Regions from separate parts of the Streptomyces sp. DG2A-72 genome, predicted to be linked through region 3. Evidence: riboswitches for the same ligand, from Rfam matches in the RefSeq annotation. Region 3 holds a riboswitch; each other region holds the start of a gene.
What was found. A riboswitch is a leader RNA that binds a small molecule or an ion and turns the genes downstream of it on or off. The one in region 3 is predicted to bind thiamine pyrophosphate.
Positions count from the first base shown of each region.

Region 1: it holds a riboswitch for thiamine pyrophosphate, as region 3 does, so the genes downstream of both, QQY66_RS36460 (thiamine ABC transporter substrate binding subunit) here and thiO (glycine oxidase ThiO) in region 3, are expected to answer to the same signal.
Region 2: it holds a riboswitch for thiamine pyrophosphate, as region 3 does, so the genes downstream of both, thiC (phosphomethylpyrimidine synthase ThiC) here and thiO (glycine oxidase ThiO) in region 3, are expected to answer to the same signal.

Region 1 is NZ_JASTLC010000001.1:7,631,680-7,636,296, reverse strand. It holds gene QQY66_RS36470 (ABC transporter ATP-binding protein) at 1-635, opposite strand, end outside; gene QQY66_RS36465 (iron ABC transporter permease) at 635-2,236, opposite strand; gene QQY66_RS36460 (thiamine ABC transporter substrate binding subunit) at 2,311-3,387, opposite strand; TPP riboswitch at 3,385-3,503, opposite strand; gene rlmN (23S rRNA (adenine(2503)-C(2))-methyltransferase RlmN) at 3,553-4,617, opposite strand, start outside.
Region 2 is NZ_JASTLC010000001.1:5,038,011-5,042,627, forward strand. It holds gene QQY66_RS23985 (hypothetical protein) at 1-40, shown strand, start outside; gene thiC (phosphomethylpyrimidine synthase ThiC) at 135-1,943, opposite strand; TPP riboswitch at 1,936-2,125, opposite strand; gene QQY66_RS23995 (YibE/F family protein) at 2,197-3,771, shown strand; gene QQY66_RS24000 (SsgA family sporulation/cell division regulator) at 3,911-4,348, opposite strand; gene QQY66_RS24005 (IclR family transcriptional regulator) at 4,447-4,617, opposite strand, start outside.
Region 3 is NZ_JASTLC010000001.1:2,606,163-2,610,779, reverse strand. It holds gene pknB (Stk1 family PASTA domain-containing Ser/Thr kinase) at 1-289, opposite strand, end outside; gene QQY66_RS12495 (thiazole synthase) at 388-1,182, opposite strand; gene thiS (sulfur carrier protein ThiS) at 1,185-1,385, opposite strand; gene thiO (glycine oxidase ThiO) at 1,382-2,575, opposite strand; TPP riboswitch at 2,573-2,684, opposite strand; gene QQY66_RS12480 (hypothetical protein) at 2,736-3,095, shown strand; gene QQY66_RS12475 (NAD(P)/FAD-dependent oxidoreductase) at 3,140-4,369, shown strand; gene QQY66_RS12470 (Rv2175c family DNA-binding protein) at 4,473-4,617, shown strand, end outside.

The DNA of each region.
Region 1 (4,617 bases), 5.0 Mb from region 3:
GCGATCCGCCCGTCCCGCATCACCACGACCCGGTCGGCGAGCGCGAAGGCTTCACCCTGGTCGTGGGTGACGGCGAGCACAGTCGTGCCCAACCGGCCGAAGAGTTCCCGGAGTTCGACGACCAGCCGCTCCCGCAGCGAACGGTCGAGCTGCCCCAGTGGCTCGTCCAGCATCAGCACCCGGGGCTGCGGCGCGAGCGCACGGGCCAGCGCCACCCGCTGCTGCTCACCCCCGGAGAGGGACGCGACGGCCCGGCCCGTGGCGCCCGGCAGGCCGACGAGGTCCAGCAACTCCCGTACCCGCTCGGCCTGTTGCCCCTTCGACGCCCCGTGCATCCGCAACCCGAAGGCAACATTGCCGCCCACGTCCCGCTGCGGGAACAGCTGATGGTCCTGGAACATCAGCCCCACCCCACGCCGATGCGCGGGCACCCCCGACTGATCGCGCCCGTCGAGCAACACCCGCCCGGAGTCGAGGGGTTGCAGCCCCGCCACCGCCCGCAGCAGCGTCGACTTGCCGCTGCCGCTGGGCCCGAGCACGCACACGATCTCGTGCTCGGCGACCCCCAGGCCGACCGCGTCGAGCACGGCCCGCCCGCCGAACCGTACGGTCGCGTCGTCGATGGCCAGCAGCATCAGAACTCCCCCGTCCGATCGGTCCGCAGCCGCTCCAGCACCAGCAGCGCCACCGCGCACACCACCATCAGAATCGTCGAAAGGGCCATCGCCTGGCCGTAGTTGAGTTCCCCGGCCCGCCCGAGCAGCTTGGCCACCGCGACCGGCAGCGTCGGGTTGTCGGGCCGCGCGATGAACACGGTCGCCCCGAACTCCCCGAGCGACACCGCGAAGGCGAACCCGGCCGCGATCAGCAACGCCCGCCGCACCATCGGCAGATCGACCTCACGCCACACCCGCCAGGGCGACGCCCCGAGCACGGCCGCCGCCTCCCTGAGCCGCGCGTCCACCGCCCGCAGCACCGGCAGCATGGTCCGTACGACGAACGGAACACCGACCAGCGCCTGCGCGAGCGGCACCAGGATCCAGGAAGCCCGCAGATCGAGCGGCGGCTCGTCCAGCGCGATCAGGAACCCGAAACCGACCGTCACCGCCGACACCCCGAGCGGCAGCATCAGCAGCGCGTCGAACCCGCGCACGAACCGGCCCGCGTCCCGCCGGGTGAGCGCGGCGGCGGCAAGACCGCCGATCACCACGGCGATGACGGTGGCGACGACGGCGTACTGCAGCGAATTGCCGATCGCCTCGATCGGCGCCACCAGGAAGACGCCCCCGTCGGACGACATCAGCGCCCGGTAGTACCCGAAGTCCGGCGCGTCGAACGACCGTTGCACCAGCACGGCCAACGGCAGCAGCAGGAGTACGACGACGGAGGCGAGGACGCCCGCCAGCAGCCCCCACTGGCCCGCCCCGCGCGGTCGCCGGGCCGTCACCGACGCGTCCACAAGCCGCAGGGCGCTCTCCCGCCGCCGTACGGTCCAGGCGTGCAGCGCGAGGATCGCACCGACCGCGACGAACTGGATGATCGTCAGCACCGCGGCTGTGGACAGATCGAAGATCTCCGAGGTCTGCCGGTAGATCTCGACCTCCAGCGTCGAGAAGCCCGGTCCACCGAGGATCTGCACCACACCGAAGGAGGTGAAGGTGAACAGGAACACCATCAGCGCGGCGGCGGCCACGGCCGGCGCCAGGGCCGGGAGGGTGACCTGACGCCAGGCCTTGAGCGGCGACGCCCCGAGCATCCGCGCGGCCTCTTCCTGCCGCGGGTCGAGCTGCCCCCAGAGCCCGCCGACCGTCCGTACGACGACCGCGTAGTTGAAGAAGACATGCGCCAGCAGGATCGCCCATACGGTCGTGTCCAGCCGTACGCCCCACAGCTCGTCCAGCAGCCCGCCACGGCCCACGAGTGCCAGGAACGCCGTACCGACGACGACCGTCGGCAACACGAAGGGGACGGTGACGATCGCCCGCAGGACGTGCTTGCCCGGGAAGTCGAAACGGGCGAAGACGTAGGCGCCGGGCAGCGCCACGAGCAGGGTGAGCGCGGTGGAGGCGAGGGCCTGCCAGGTCGTGAACCACAGGACATGACGGATGTCCGACTGCGCCACCACGTCCCAGATCCGGGCGAGTTGCCAGGCTCCGTCGACATGGAGCCCGCGCGCGAGGATCGCGGCGACGGGGTAGGCGAAGAAGACCGCGAAGAACGCGACGGGCACGGCCATGAGCCCGAGCCGCACCGCCGTGCCGCCCGTGCGTCCCTTGCGGCGGGCTGCTTCAGCTACGTCAGCCGCTTCAGCTACTTCAGTACGAGCGAAGTCCATGACTTGACCCAGTCGTCACGGTTGTCGGCGATCTTCGCCGGGTCCATGGTCTCGGGGTCCTCGGCCTGCGGACCGTACTTCGTGAACTCCTCGGGCACCTGGGCGCCTTCACGCACCGGGTAGACGAACATGTTCAGCGGCATGTCGTCCTGGAACGTCTTGGTGAGCATGAAGTCGAGGAGCGCCTTGCCGCCCTCGGTGTTCCCCGCGTTGCTCAGCAGCCCCGCGTACTCGACCTGCCGGAAGCACGTACCGGTCGCGACGGCGGTCGGCGCGGTGGCCGGCTTCGGGTCGGCGTAGATGACCTCGGCGGGCGGCGAGGAGGCGTACGAGACGACGAGCGGCCGGTCGGCCTTGGCCTTCTTGCCGCCGGCGGAACCGGAGAACTCCTCGTTGTACGCCTGCTCCCAGCCGTCGACGACCTTGACGCCGTTGGCCTTCAGCTTCTTCCAGTAGTCCTGCCAGCCGTCGTCGCCGTACTGGGCGGCGGTGCCGAGGACGAAGCCCAGTCCCGGTGAGGAGGTGGACGCGTTCTCGGTGACGAGGAGGTTCTTGTACTGGGGCTTGATCAGGTCGTCGAAGGAGGTGGGCGGGGTCAGCTTGTGCTTGCTGAAGTACGCCTTGTCGTAGTTGACGCAGATGTCGCCGGTGTCGATCGGCGTGACGCGGTGCTTGTCCTGGTCGACCCGGTACTCGGGGAGGATCAGGTCGGAGCCCTTCGGCTCGTACGACTGGAAGAGGTCGTTGTCGAGAGCCCGCGAGAGCAGGGTGTTGTCGACGCCGAAGAAGACGTCGCCCTGCGGGTTGTCCTTGGTCAGGATCGCCTTGTCGACGGCCTGCCCGGCGTCGCCGTCCTCCAGGACCTTGACCTTGAACCCGGACTTCTTCTCAAACTCGGCGATGACGCTCTTGGAGACGGCCCAGGAGTCGTGGCTGACGAGCGTGACGGTCTTGGAGTCACCGCCGGCGGAGTCGGACGACGATCCGCACGCGGACAGCGTGACGAGGCCCAGCCCGACGGCCACGGCTATGTACTTGTTCGTGGTTCTCATGAGTGAAGACCGAACTTCCTACCCAGAATGACCTGGGCGAGGTTCAGAGGGTCTGCGGCCGGCCGGAACTATGGCTGCCGCACTCTCAGCGCTGTGGCGCTCCCCTGTCGGAAAATGAATCGGATATGAAGTTGTACCGACGTCGATGAACTGACGTCGATCAGACTACCTCTCGGTGGCCGCGAGCTGACCACACGCCCCGTCGATCTCCTGACCACGGGTGTCCCGGACCGTCACCGGCACACCGTGCGCGGCGATGGCTTCGACGAAGGCCTTCTCGTCCTCCGGACGGGAGGCCGTCCACTTCGAGCCCGGCGTCGGGTTCAGCGGGATCAGATTCACATGCACCGGCTTGCCCTTGAGCAGCCGTCCGAGCCGGTCACCGCGCCAGGCCTGGTCGTTGATGTCCCGGATCAGCGCGTACTCGATGGACAGCCGGCGCCCGGACCGGGCCGCGTACTCCCATCCGGCCTCGAGCACCTCGCGGACCTTCCACCGGGTGTTGACCGGTACGAGGGTGTCGCGCAGCTCGTCGTCCGGCGCGTGCAGCGAGATCGCGAGCCGGCACTTGAAGCCCTCGTCGGCGAACCGGTGGATGGCCGGGACGAGCCCGACGGTCGAGACGGTGATACCGCGCTGCGACAGCCCGAGCCCGTCCGGCTCGGGGTCGGTGAGCGCCCGGATCGCCCCGACGACACGCTTGTAGTTGGCGAGCGGCTCGCCCATGCCCATGAAGACGATGTTGGACAGCCGGGCCGGACCCCCGGGGCTGTTCCCTTTCCCGGGGGACGACCCCCCAGACCCCCCGAATTCGCCGTCCCTGAGCGCCCGCATCCCGTCCACGATCTGGTGCACGATCTCGGCGGTGGACAGATTCCGGTCGAGGCCTGCCTGCCCGGTGGCGCAGAACGGGCAGTTCATGCCACAGCCCGCCTGCGAGCTGATGCACATGGTCACCCGGTCCGGATACCGCATGAGCACCGACTCGACCAGCGTCCCGTCGAACAGCCGCCACAGCGTCTTGCGCGTGGTGTCCTGGTCCGTCGACAGATGCCGTACGACCGTCATCAGCTCCGGAAGCAGCGCCTCCTGCAGCTTGCCGCGTGCCGCGGCCGGGATGTCGGTCCACTGCGCCGGGTCGTGCGCGTACCGCGCGAAGTAGTGCTGCGAGAGCTGCTTGGCGCGAAACGGTTTCTCCCCGATCGCGGCAACAGCCTCCCTGCGCTCGGC
Region 2 (4,617 bases), 2.4 Mb from region 3:
CAGCCCGGACTTCGGAGGCCCGGAGCACCAGCCGGAGTAGCCCGCTCCGGCATGACGCCCCTCGGCTTGCGCCCCCACGGAGGGGAGCGCAAGCCGAACACGGGGCTACGGACGGCCTGTTCCGGACGCCGACGTCAGTTCGCGATCGGCAGATACACACGGTTGCCCGCGTCAGCGAACTCCTTCGACTTCTGGGCCATACCCTCCTCGATCTCCGACTTGGTGCTGCCGTGCTCACGGCGGATGTCCTGTGAGATCTTCATCGAGCAGAACTTCGGCCCGCACATCGAGCAGAAGTGAGCGGTCTTGGCCGGCTCGGCCGGCAAGGTCTCGTCGTGGAACTCCCGGGCCGTGTCCGGGTCGAGGGCGAGGTTGAACTGGTCCTCCCACCGGAACTCGAAGCGTGCGTCGGACAGCGCGTCGTCCCACTCCTGTGCACCGGGGTGCCCCTTGGCGAGGTCGGCTGCGTGGGCGGCGATCTTGTAGGTGATGACGCCGGTCTTGACGTCGTCACGATTGGGCAGGCCCAAGTGCTCCTTGGGCGTGACATAGCAGAGCATGGCCGTGCCCCACCAGGCGATCATCGCGGCACCAATGCCGGAAGTGATGTGGTCGTACGCCGGCGCGACGTCCGTCGTCAGCGGGCCGAGCGTATAGAACGGAGCTTCATCACAGATCTCCTGCTGAAGGTCGATGTTCTCCTTGATCTTGTGCATCGGGACATGTCCCGGGCCCTCGATCATGGTCTGTACGTTGAAACGCTTCGCGATCTGGTTGAGTTCCCCGAGAGTTCGGAGTTCCGCGAACTGCGCCTCGTCGTTGGCGTCCGCGATCGAGCCGGGCCGCAGTCCGTCGCCGAGCGAGTACGTGACGTCGAACGCGGCGAGGATCTCGCAGAGTTCCTCGAAGTTCTCATAGAGGAACGATTCCTTGTGGTGCGCCAGGCACCACGCCGCCATGATCGAGCCACCGCGCGAGACGATGCCGGTCTTGCGGTTGGCGGTGAGCGGTACGAAAGGCAGGCGGACGCCCGCGTGGACGGTCATGTAGTCCACGCCCTGTTCGGCCTGTTCGATGACCGTGTCCTTGTAGATCTCCCAGGTCAGCTCCTCGGCACGGCCGTCGACCTTCTCCAGGGCCTGGTAGAGGGGGACCGTGCCGATGGGGACGGGGGAGTTGCGCAGCACCCACTCACGGGTCGTGTGGATATTGCGGCCGGTGGACAGGTCCATGACCGTGTCGGCGCCCCATCGGGTCGCCCAGGTCATCTTCTCGACCTCCTCCTCGATGGAGGACGTCACCGCGGAGTTGCCGATGTTGGCGTTGACCTTCACCAGGAATCGCTTGCCGATGATCATCGGCTCGATCTCCGGGTGGTTGACGTTCGCGGGCAGCACGGCCCGGCCCGCCGCGATCTCCTCACGGACCACCTCGGGCGAAACATCCTCCCGGACGGCCACGAACTCCATCTCGGGCGTGATCTCGCCCCGGCGCGCGTAGGCGAGCTGGGTGACGGCCTTGTCGTCGCGGCTGCGGCGCGGCTGACGTGGCCGTCCGGGGAAGACCGCGTCGAGATTGCGCAGGCCGCCGCGCGGCGAGGTGTGCTTGACGCCGTCGTCCTCGGGACGGACGGGACGGCCCGCGTACTCCTCGGTGTCGCCGCGGGCGATGATCCAGTTCTCTCGCAGCGGGACCAGCCCCCGGCGGACGTCGGTGTCGACGAGCGGATCGGTGTACGGGCCGGAAGTGTCGTACAGCGTGACCGACTGCCCGTTGGTGAGATGCACCTGGCGGACCGGCACGCGCAGATCAGAGCGTGAGCCCTCGATGTACGCCTTGTGCCAGCCGATGGACTTGGCGGCCTCCCCGCTGGTTGGAGTCGGCGACGGAACGTCCGTCGCGTTCTGCGTGGAGGCGGGCGTGCGTGTGTCCTTGATGGTCATGAGACCTACTCCCTACGCCGGCATTACCCGGTAACAGGTTCAGCGGTCGACGCAGCGGTTTCCGTCTGCCGGCTTTTCATGGGGAACATCACTCGATTCCGATGACGTTCCACGTGAAACATTGCGAAGACGGAGGTCAGCGCCCTCTCAGCCCGGTGCTCCGAGCTCCCGCGTGTACAAAGGTGCCTACACGCTAGCGTCAATTCGGGCGCGCTGAACAGTGGGCCCCGGTCGTTCTTGCGATGATCGGGCGGTGACCACGACACAACAGTCCCCGTACCCACCGCCCGAGCCGCCCCGCGGCCCCGGCTCCGGAAGCGGCCCCGCGAACGGCAACAGCCGTGGAAACGGGCCTGTTTCCGGCGGCGGTCGCGAGACTGGAGCCGGAACCAGATCCGGCGACTGGCATGAGCACGGGCCCGCCTCCGACGCCGGACCCGACCAGAGTTCGGGTGCCGGTGGCGGCCACGATCACGGCGGCGGGAGCGGACACGGGCCCGGGGGCGGCGGCGGTGGCGGTGGCGGGCATGGCCACTCACACAGTCACGGTCCGGCGGCGCCCGTCTCGCAGCACCTGCGCAAGATCATCGCGGCGATTCTCATCCCGTTCGCCGCGGCCGTGATCGTAGGGCTCGCAGTGCTGTGGCCCGGCGGAGCGCCGCCGCACGAGCGCACCGGGGTCGGCTTCGACCGGCAGACCCAACAAGCCACGGTCACCAAGGTGGTCGAGGTCAGTTGCAAGGACGTCAACGCCTCGGGTGAGACCCCCACCGGTGACACCTCCACCGCGGAGGGTTCCTCGGCGCAACAGCAGGCGAACGGCACCTGCAAGAAGGCGACGATCCGGGTCGACACGGGCAAGGACGAGGGCCGTACGTTCACCGAGATCGTGCAGCCGGACCAGTCGCGGCAGCTGCATGAGGGCCAGAAGGTCGTCGTCGCCTACGAGCCCTCCGCGCCCAAGGACTTGCAGTACTCGGTCACCGATGTGAACCGTCGTCTTCCGATGATGCTGCTCGCCGGGATCTTCGCCCTCGCCGTCGTGGTCGTCGGACGGTTGCGGGGTGTCATGGCACTGGTCGCGCTGGCCATCAGCTTCCTGGTGCTGAACTTCTTCATCCTGCCCGCCATCCTGCAGGGCTCGAACCCGCTGGTCGTGGCGGTGATCGGGGCGAGCGCCATCATGCTGGTCGCCCTGTACCTGTGCCACGGCCTGTCCGCGAGAACCTCGGTGGCGGTGCTCGGCACACTCATCTCGCTGTTGCTGATCGGCATCCTGGGCTCACTGTTCATCGACTGGGCCGCGCTCACCGGCAACACGGATGACAACACCGGTCTGATCCACGGCCTCTATCCGTCGATCGACATGAGTGGTCTGCTGCTCGCCGGCATCATCATCGGCTCGCTCGGTGTGCTCGACGACGTGACGGTCACGCAGACGTCTGCGGTCTGGGAGCTGCACGAGGCCAACCCGACGATGGGCTGGCGCGGGCTGTACCGCGCGGGCATCCGCATCGGCCGCGACCACATCGCATCGGTCGTCAACACGCTCGTCCTCGCCTATGCGGGCGCCGCGCTGCCGCTGCTGCTGCTCTTCTCGATCGCGCAGAGCAGCGTCGGCACCGTCGCCAACAGCGAGTTGGTCGCGGAGGAGATCGTGCGCACGCTGGTGGGCTCGATCGGCCTGGTCGCGTCGGTGCCGGTCACCACCGCACTCGCGGCGCTGATGGTCTCGGCCGACCGCCAGGGAGGAGAGCAGGCCGCTCCGTCCGGGGCGACTGTCGCGGCTCCGACACGAGGCGGGAGGGGGCGGCGCCGCAAGCGGTGAGGGGAGCGGCCACCGGGAGCCGGTCACCACCGGCGACTACTGAGCCCGCAATCGCTCGCCCCGACCCGCCTCGCAAAAGCGTTCCTGCACGGCCGTACAACCCCGGCGAACCGGTGCATAATCGCTCCCCCCGCACCCTTCACCCCGCGCTCTGCTCCTCCGCCAGGATGCGGTCCAGCGCCTCGTCGAGGTGGGCGTCGAAGTCGGCGAGGGCGCCCTCCTGGCCCAGCGGCACCAGCTTGTCGGTGCGGTCGAGAAAGGCCACGAGCGGTGCCGCCGAGGAACGGAACACGGCCTGGTCGCCCCCGACCTGAAGCCGGATCAGGACGTCGCCGAGCGTGTCGTGTTCGGCGGGCGAGACACGAACGTCCCCCTCTCCGCACGGCCGGCCCACCCCGTCGATCAACAGCTCCCGCCCGAACGCCCAGGTCACGGGGGCGTCACCGGGCAGATGGAACGTCAGCCGCACGGCATAGGGATCATCGGTCTCGTAGCGCAACTCCACCGGGATACGGAAGGAGAGCTCCTCGGACACGAGAAAGCTCATCATGACCTCTGCCTGTACGGACTCGCGCATCGCCTGTCCCGTCATTTGCCATCGTCCGGCCGGGTATGGACCCCCGGCACTGAAGGCATCTTGCTGAACGTACACGACAGATCACAAGGAGTGAGTTTTCAGATGCTGATAGAGATCGCCAGCGAGCCCAGGAGCCGCTCGATCTCACCCTGCAACTGACGCACCGCGGGCAGCAGCCGATCGGCTTGATGGGAGGGCAGCGAGATGGCCATCGTCGCGGCCGTGGTGCCCACGGTGATCGGAATCGCCGCGCACACGGTCCCCAGCGC
Region 3 (4,617 bases):
ACTCCATGGCCAGATAGACGTACGACCCGTCGGTCCCCTGGTCGAAGACCTGCACCACGTTCGGATGAGCCAGCCGCGCCACGGACTTCGCCTCGCGGATGAACCGCTCCACGAAGGAGCCGTCGGTCGCGAGCGTGGGGTGCATCACCTTGAGTGCGAGGACACGGTCGAGCCGGGTGTCCACGGCCCGGTAGACCGTGGCCATCCCGCCGACGGCGATCCGCGCGTCCACGCGATAGCGGCCGTCGAGCACCTGCCCGACCAACGGGTCCTGAAGGGTCGTATCCACGCAGGTGAGTCTACGAGCCACCGCTGACACAACCGCCGTTTCGGTCGTGATAGGGGCTCTACTGCAGCCGAGCTGTGACGCACGTCGCACGTATGTGATCAGAAGGCAGGGCGCTCGGGGTCCAGCCGTGCCATGCCCTCCGCCGGAGAGGACGCCTCCGCGAAGTGACGTCGCGGAATCCGCCCGGCCCGATGAGCCAGCCGCCCCGCCTCCACCCCGCTCTTCATGGCGGCAGCCATCAGCGCCGGCTCCTGCGCCCGCGTCACCGCCGAGGCGAGCATCACACCGGCGCACCCCAGCTCCATCGCCAGCGCCGCGTCCGACGCCGTACCGGCTCCCGCGTCCAGAATCACCGGCACGCGCGCGTGCTCCACGATCAGCTGGAAGTTGTGCGGGTTGCGGATGCCGAGTCCGGAGCCGATGGGCGAGCCGAGCGGCATGATCGCGGCGCAGCCGACGTCCTCCAGCTTCCGTGCCAGCACCGGGTCGTCGTTGGTGTACGGCAGCACCGTGAACCCGTCGTCCACCAGCGTCTCGGCTGCCTCCAGCAGCTCGATCGGGTCCGGCAGCAGGGTGCGCTCGTCGGCGATGACCTCCAGCTTGACCAGGTCGGTGCCGAGCGCCTCCCGCGCCAGCCGGGCGGTGAGAACGGCTTCCCCGGCGGTGAAACAGCCCGCCGTGTTCGGCAGCACCCGGATGCCGAGCCGCTCCAGCACCGACAGCACCGAGCCGTGCACATCGGGGTTCACCCGCCGCATGGCGACCGTCGTCAGCTCGGTGCCGGAGGCGACGAGCGCCCGCTCCAGCACCTCCAGGCTGGGCGCACCGCCCGTACCCATGATGAGACGGGACGAGAAGGCCGTACCGCCGATGACAAAGGGGTCGTCAGCCATGGTCAGCCTCCTTGGACGGCCGTGAGGACTTCGACGCGGTCTCCCTCGGAGAGGGACGTGGCGGACCACTCCGCGCGCGGGACGACGGTTTCGTTCAGGGCGGCGGCCACTCCGGAGGGCGCCGCGGTGAGGGACTTCACGAGGGTGTCGAGGGCGGTGCCGTCGGTGACCTCCCGACGCTCACCGTTGATCCAGACGATCATGCGGGCAGCTCCGTGAGTGCGCCGAAGCGCTTCGGGGTGAAGGGGCGGGCCTCGTCCGGGAGTTCACCGGTGGCCAGCGCGTGGGCCATGGCGTCGCCGGTGACCGGTGTGAGCAGCACGCCGTTGCGGTAGTGGCCGGTGGCCAGCAGGAGTCCGGGAAGGGCCGTCGGACCGAGCAGTGGCGCGTTGTCGGGGGAGCCGGGGCGCAGTCCGGCCCGGGTCTCCGTCAGCGGCAGCTCGGTGAGGCCGGGGACCAGCTCGTGCGCGTCGCGCAGCAGCTCGTAGACGCCGCCCGCCGTCACTGTCGTGTCCCAGCCCAGCTCCTCGCTGGTCGCGCCGATGACCAGCTCGCCGTTCTCGCGCGGCACCAGGTAGACATGGCTGCCGCGGACCACGGCGCGCACGGTCCGGCTCAGGAACGGCGCGAACCGCTCCGGCACGGTCAGCCGCACCACCTGCCCCTTCACGGGCCGTACGGGCGGCAGTACGTCCTCCGGAACGCCCGCGAGCTGTCCGCTCAGGCTGCCCGCGGCGAGGACGACCTGCCCCGCGCCCACGGTCTTGCCGTCGCGCGTGACGACACCGGCCGCGCGCTCCCGTACGACCGACAGCCGCTCGGCCCAGGTCCGGTGGAAGACCACTCCGGCCCGCTCGCACGCGGCCACCAGCGCACCGGCGAGCCGCCGCGGGTCGATCTGATGGTCGCCGTCGACCCGCAGCCCGCCGCGCACACCGGGCGCGAGCATCGGCTCCAGACGCCGGCACTCCCGCCCGGACAGCCACTCGGAGTCCAGCCCCGACGCCCGTTGCAGCGCGTGCAGTTCGCGCAGATGGGCGCGGTCGTCGGCGTCCAGGGCGACGGTGAGCGTGCCGCACTGGCGGTAGCCGAGGTCGTGGCCGGTCAGCTCGGTGAGTTCGGCCGCGAAGTCCGGGTAGCGGCGGGCCGAGGCGAGGTTCAGGCCGAGCAGGGTCTGCTCGCCGTAGTGCAGTTCCGTGACGGCGGCCAGCATCCCGGCCGCCACCTGCGCGGCTCCGCCGCCCGGCTCGGGATCCACGACGGCCGTGGCGAACCCGCGCTGCGCGGCCCGCCACGCCGTCACGAGTCCGATGATTCCGCCCCCGATGACAAGGACGTCTGCGGTGTCGGACGTAGCTTTGTCGAACGTAGCTGTGTCGGACGTATGCGACATGGGCGTCCAGCCCCTCCCTTCGCCGGCATGACCCGGATCAGGTTCGTACGGTCGGAGGCCGCCAGCCTCCCTCTCAGCCCGGTGCGTCCGGGCTCCCGCGAGTGCTCTACGTTGGCCACCCTAGCCCCTGTTTCCGCGCCTTTGTAAGGGAGCCTGTGTCATGCCCCGCTCGCTCGACAGCCTTGTCCTGGCGCCTGTCGCCGACCAAGCCCCAGGTCAGGTGGGTACGCGCACGCGGTTCACGTACCACGAGGAGGACGGGACGATCTGGGCCGAGTACGCGGGCGGGGACGTCGTACGCGGGCGTCTGGTGGGTACCCGTGAGGGCGACCGGCTCGACTTCCGGTACGTGCAGCTCAAGGGCGACGGGACGACGTCCTCGGGGCACTGCGTGTCGACGGTCGTGGAGCTGCCGGACGGGCGGGTGCGGCTGGAGGAGACCTGGGAGTGGGAGTCGCAGCCGGGCAGTGGGACGAGTGTGGTGGAGCAGGTCGACGAGGATTGTGGAGCAGGTCACTGAACCCGGCCGCTGACTGACGAATCGTCAGTGTCTATGGTGATCAGGTGAGCGAGCAGACGCAGCAACGAGGCACGTCACAGCCGCGGCGCGTGGTCGTGGCCGGTGCGGGCATGGCCGGTGTGCAGATGGCCGTCGCCCTGCGGGAACAGGGCTTCACCGGCACCGTGACGCTGATCGGCGCCGAGCCGCACCAGCCGTACGACCGGCCGCCGCTGTCCAAGGCCGTGCTGCTCGGCAAGGCCGAGGGCTCCGCCTTCGACGTGGACTTCGAGGCGCTCGGCATCGAACTGGAGCTGGGGCGCGAGGTGCTGGGTGTGCGCCCCGCCGAGCACGAGCTGGACACCGAAGCCGGGCCCGTCCCGTACGACGTCCTGGTCCTCGCCACCGGTGCGGAACCGATCCGGCTGCCGGGCGCCGAGGGCGTCCCCGGCGTCCATCTGCTGCGCACCCTGGACGACGCCGAGCGGCTGCGGCCGGTGCTCGCCCGGCAGCACGACATCGTGGTCGTCGGTGCGGGCTGGATCGGCGCGGAGTTCGCCACGGCGGCGCGCGAGGCGGGCTGCGCGGTGACCGTCGTGGAGGCCGCCGACCGACCGCTCGCGGGAGCGCTGCCCGCCGAGGTGGCCGCGCCGATGGCCGCCTGGTACGCCGACAGCGGCGCGGTGCTGCGGACGCACGCGCGCGTGGAGCACGTCGAGCCCGGCGCGGTCGTCCTCGACGACGGCTCACGGCTGCCCGCGGACGCCGTCGTGGTCGGCATCGGTGCCCGGCCCGCCACCGCCTGGCTCGCCGGTTCGGGCATCAAGCTGGGCCGGCACGGCGAGGTCGTGGCCGACGACCGGCTGCAGACCTCCGTCCCGGACGTCTACGCGGTCGGCGACTGCGCCTCCTTCCCTTCGGGAAGGTATGGCGAGCGCCTGCTGGTCCACCACTGGGACAACGCCCTCCAGGGGCCGCGCACGGTCGCGGCGAACATCATCGGCGAGGCCCCCGCGGTGTACGACCCGGTCCCGTACTTCTGGTCGGAGCAGTTCGGCCGCTTCGTCCAGTACGCCGGCCATCACGCGTCCGCCGACACGACCCTGTGGCGCGGCGACCCCTCCGGCCCGTCCTGGACGGTGTGCTGGCTCCGCGAGAACCGCCTGGTCGCCCTGCTCGCGGTGGGCCGCCCCAGGGACCTGGCCCAGGGGCGGCGGCTGATCGAGGCGGGCGCGGAGATGAATCCGGTACTGATCTCGGATCCGGCGCGACCGCTCAAGTCGGCGACGGCGTAAGGCGTCCGTGGTGGGGGGGCGACGACTGTCACGGCGTAACGCGTTCGCGCAGGTCGGACGGGTCTGGCTTCCGACTGTCAGTCCGGGATGGCACGCTTGTCCCGTGACCGAGATTGACGCAAAGATCGATGCTCTCGTCCCCGCCTGGCTCACCCTGCCCGACATCGCAGAAATGCTCGATGTCGAGGTGACCCGCGTCCGGCAGCTGGTCAAGGACGGCCAGCTCATCGCCGTACGCCGTGGTGAGA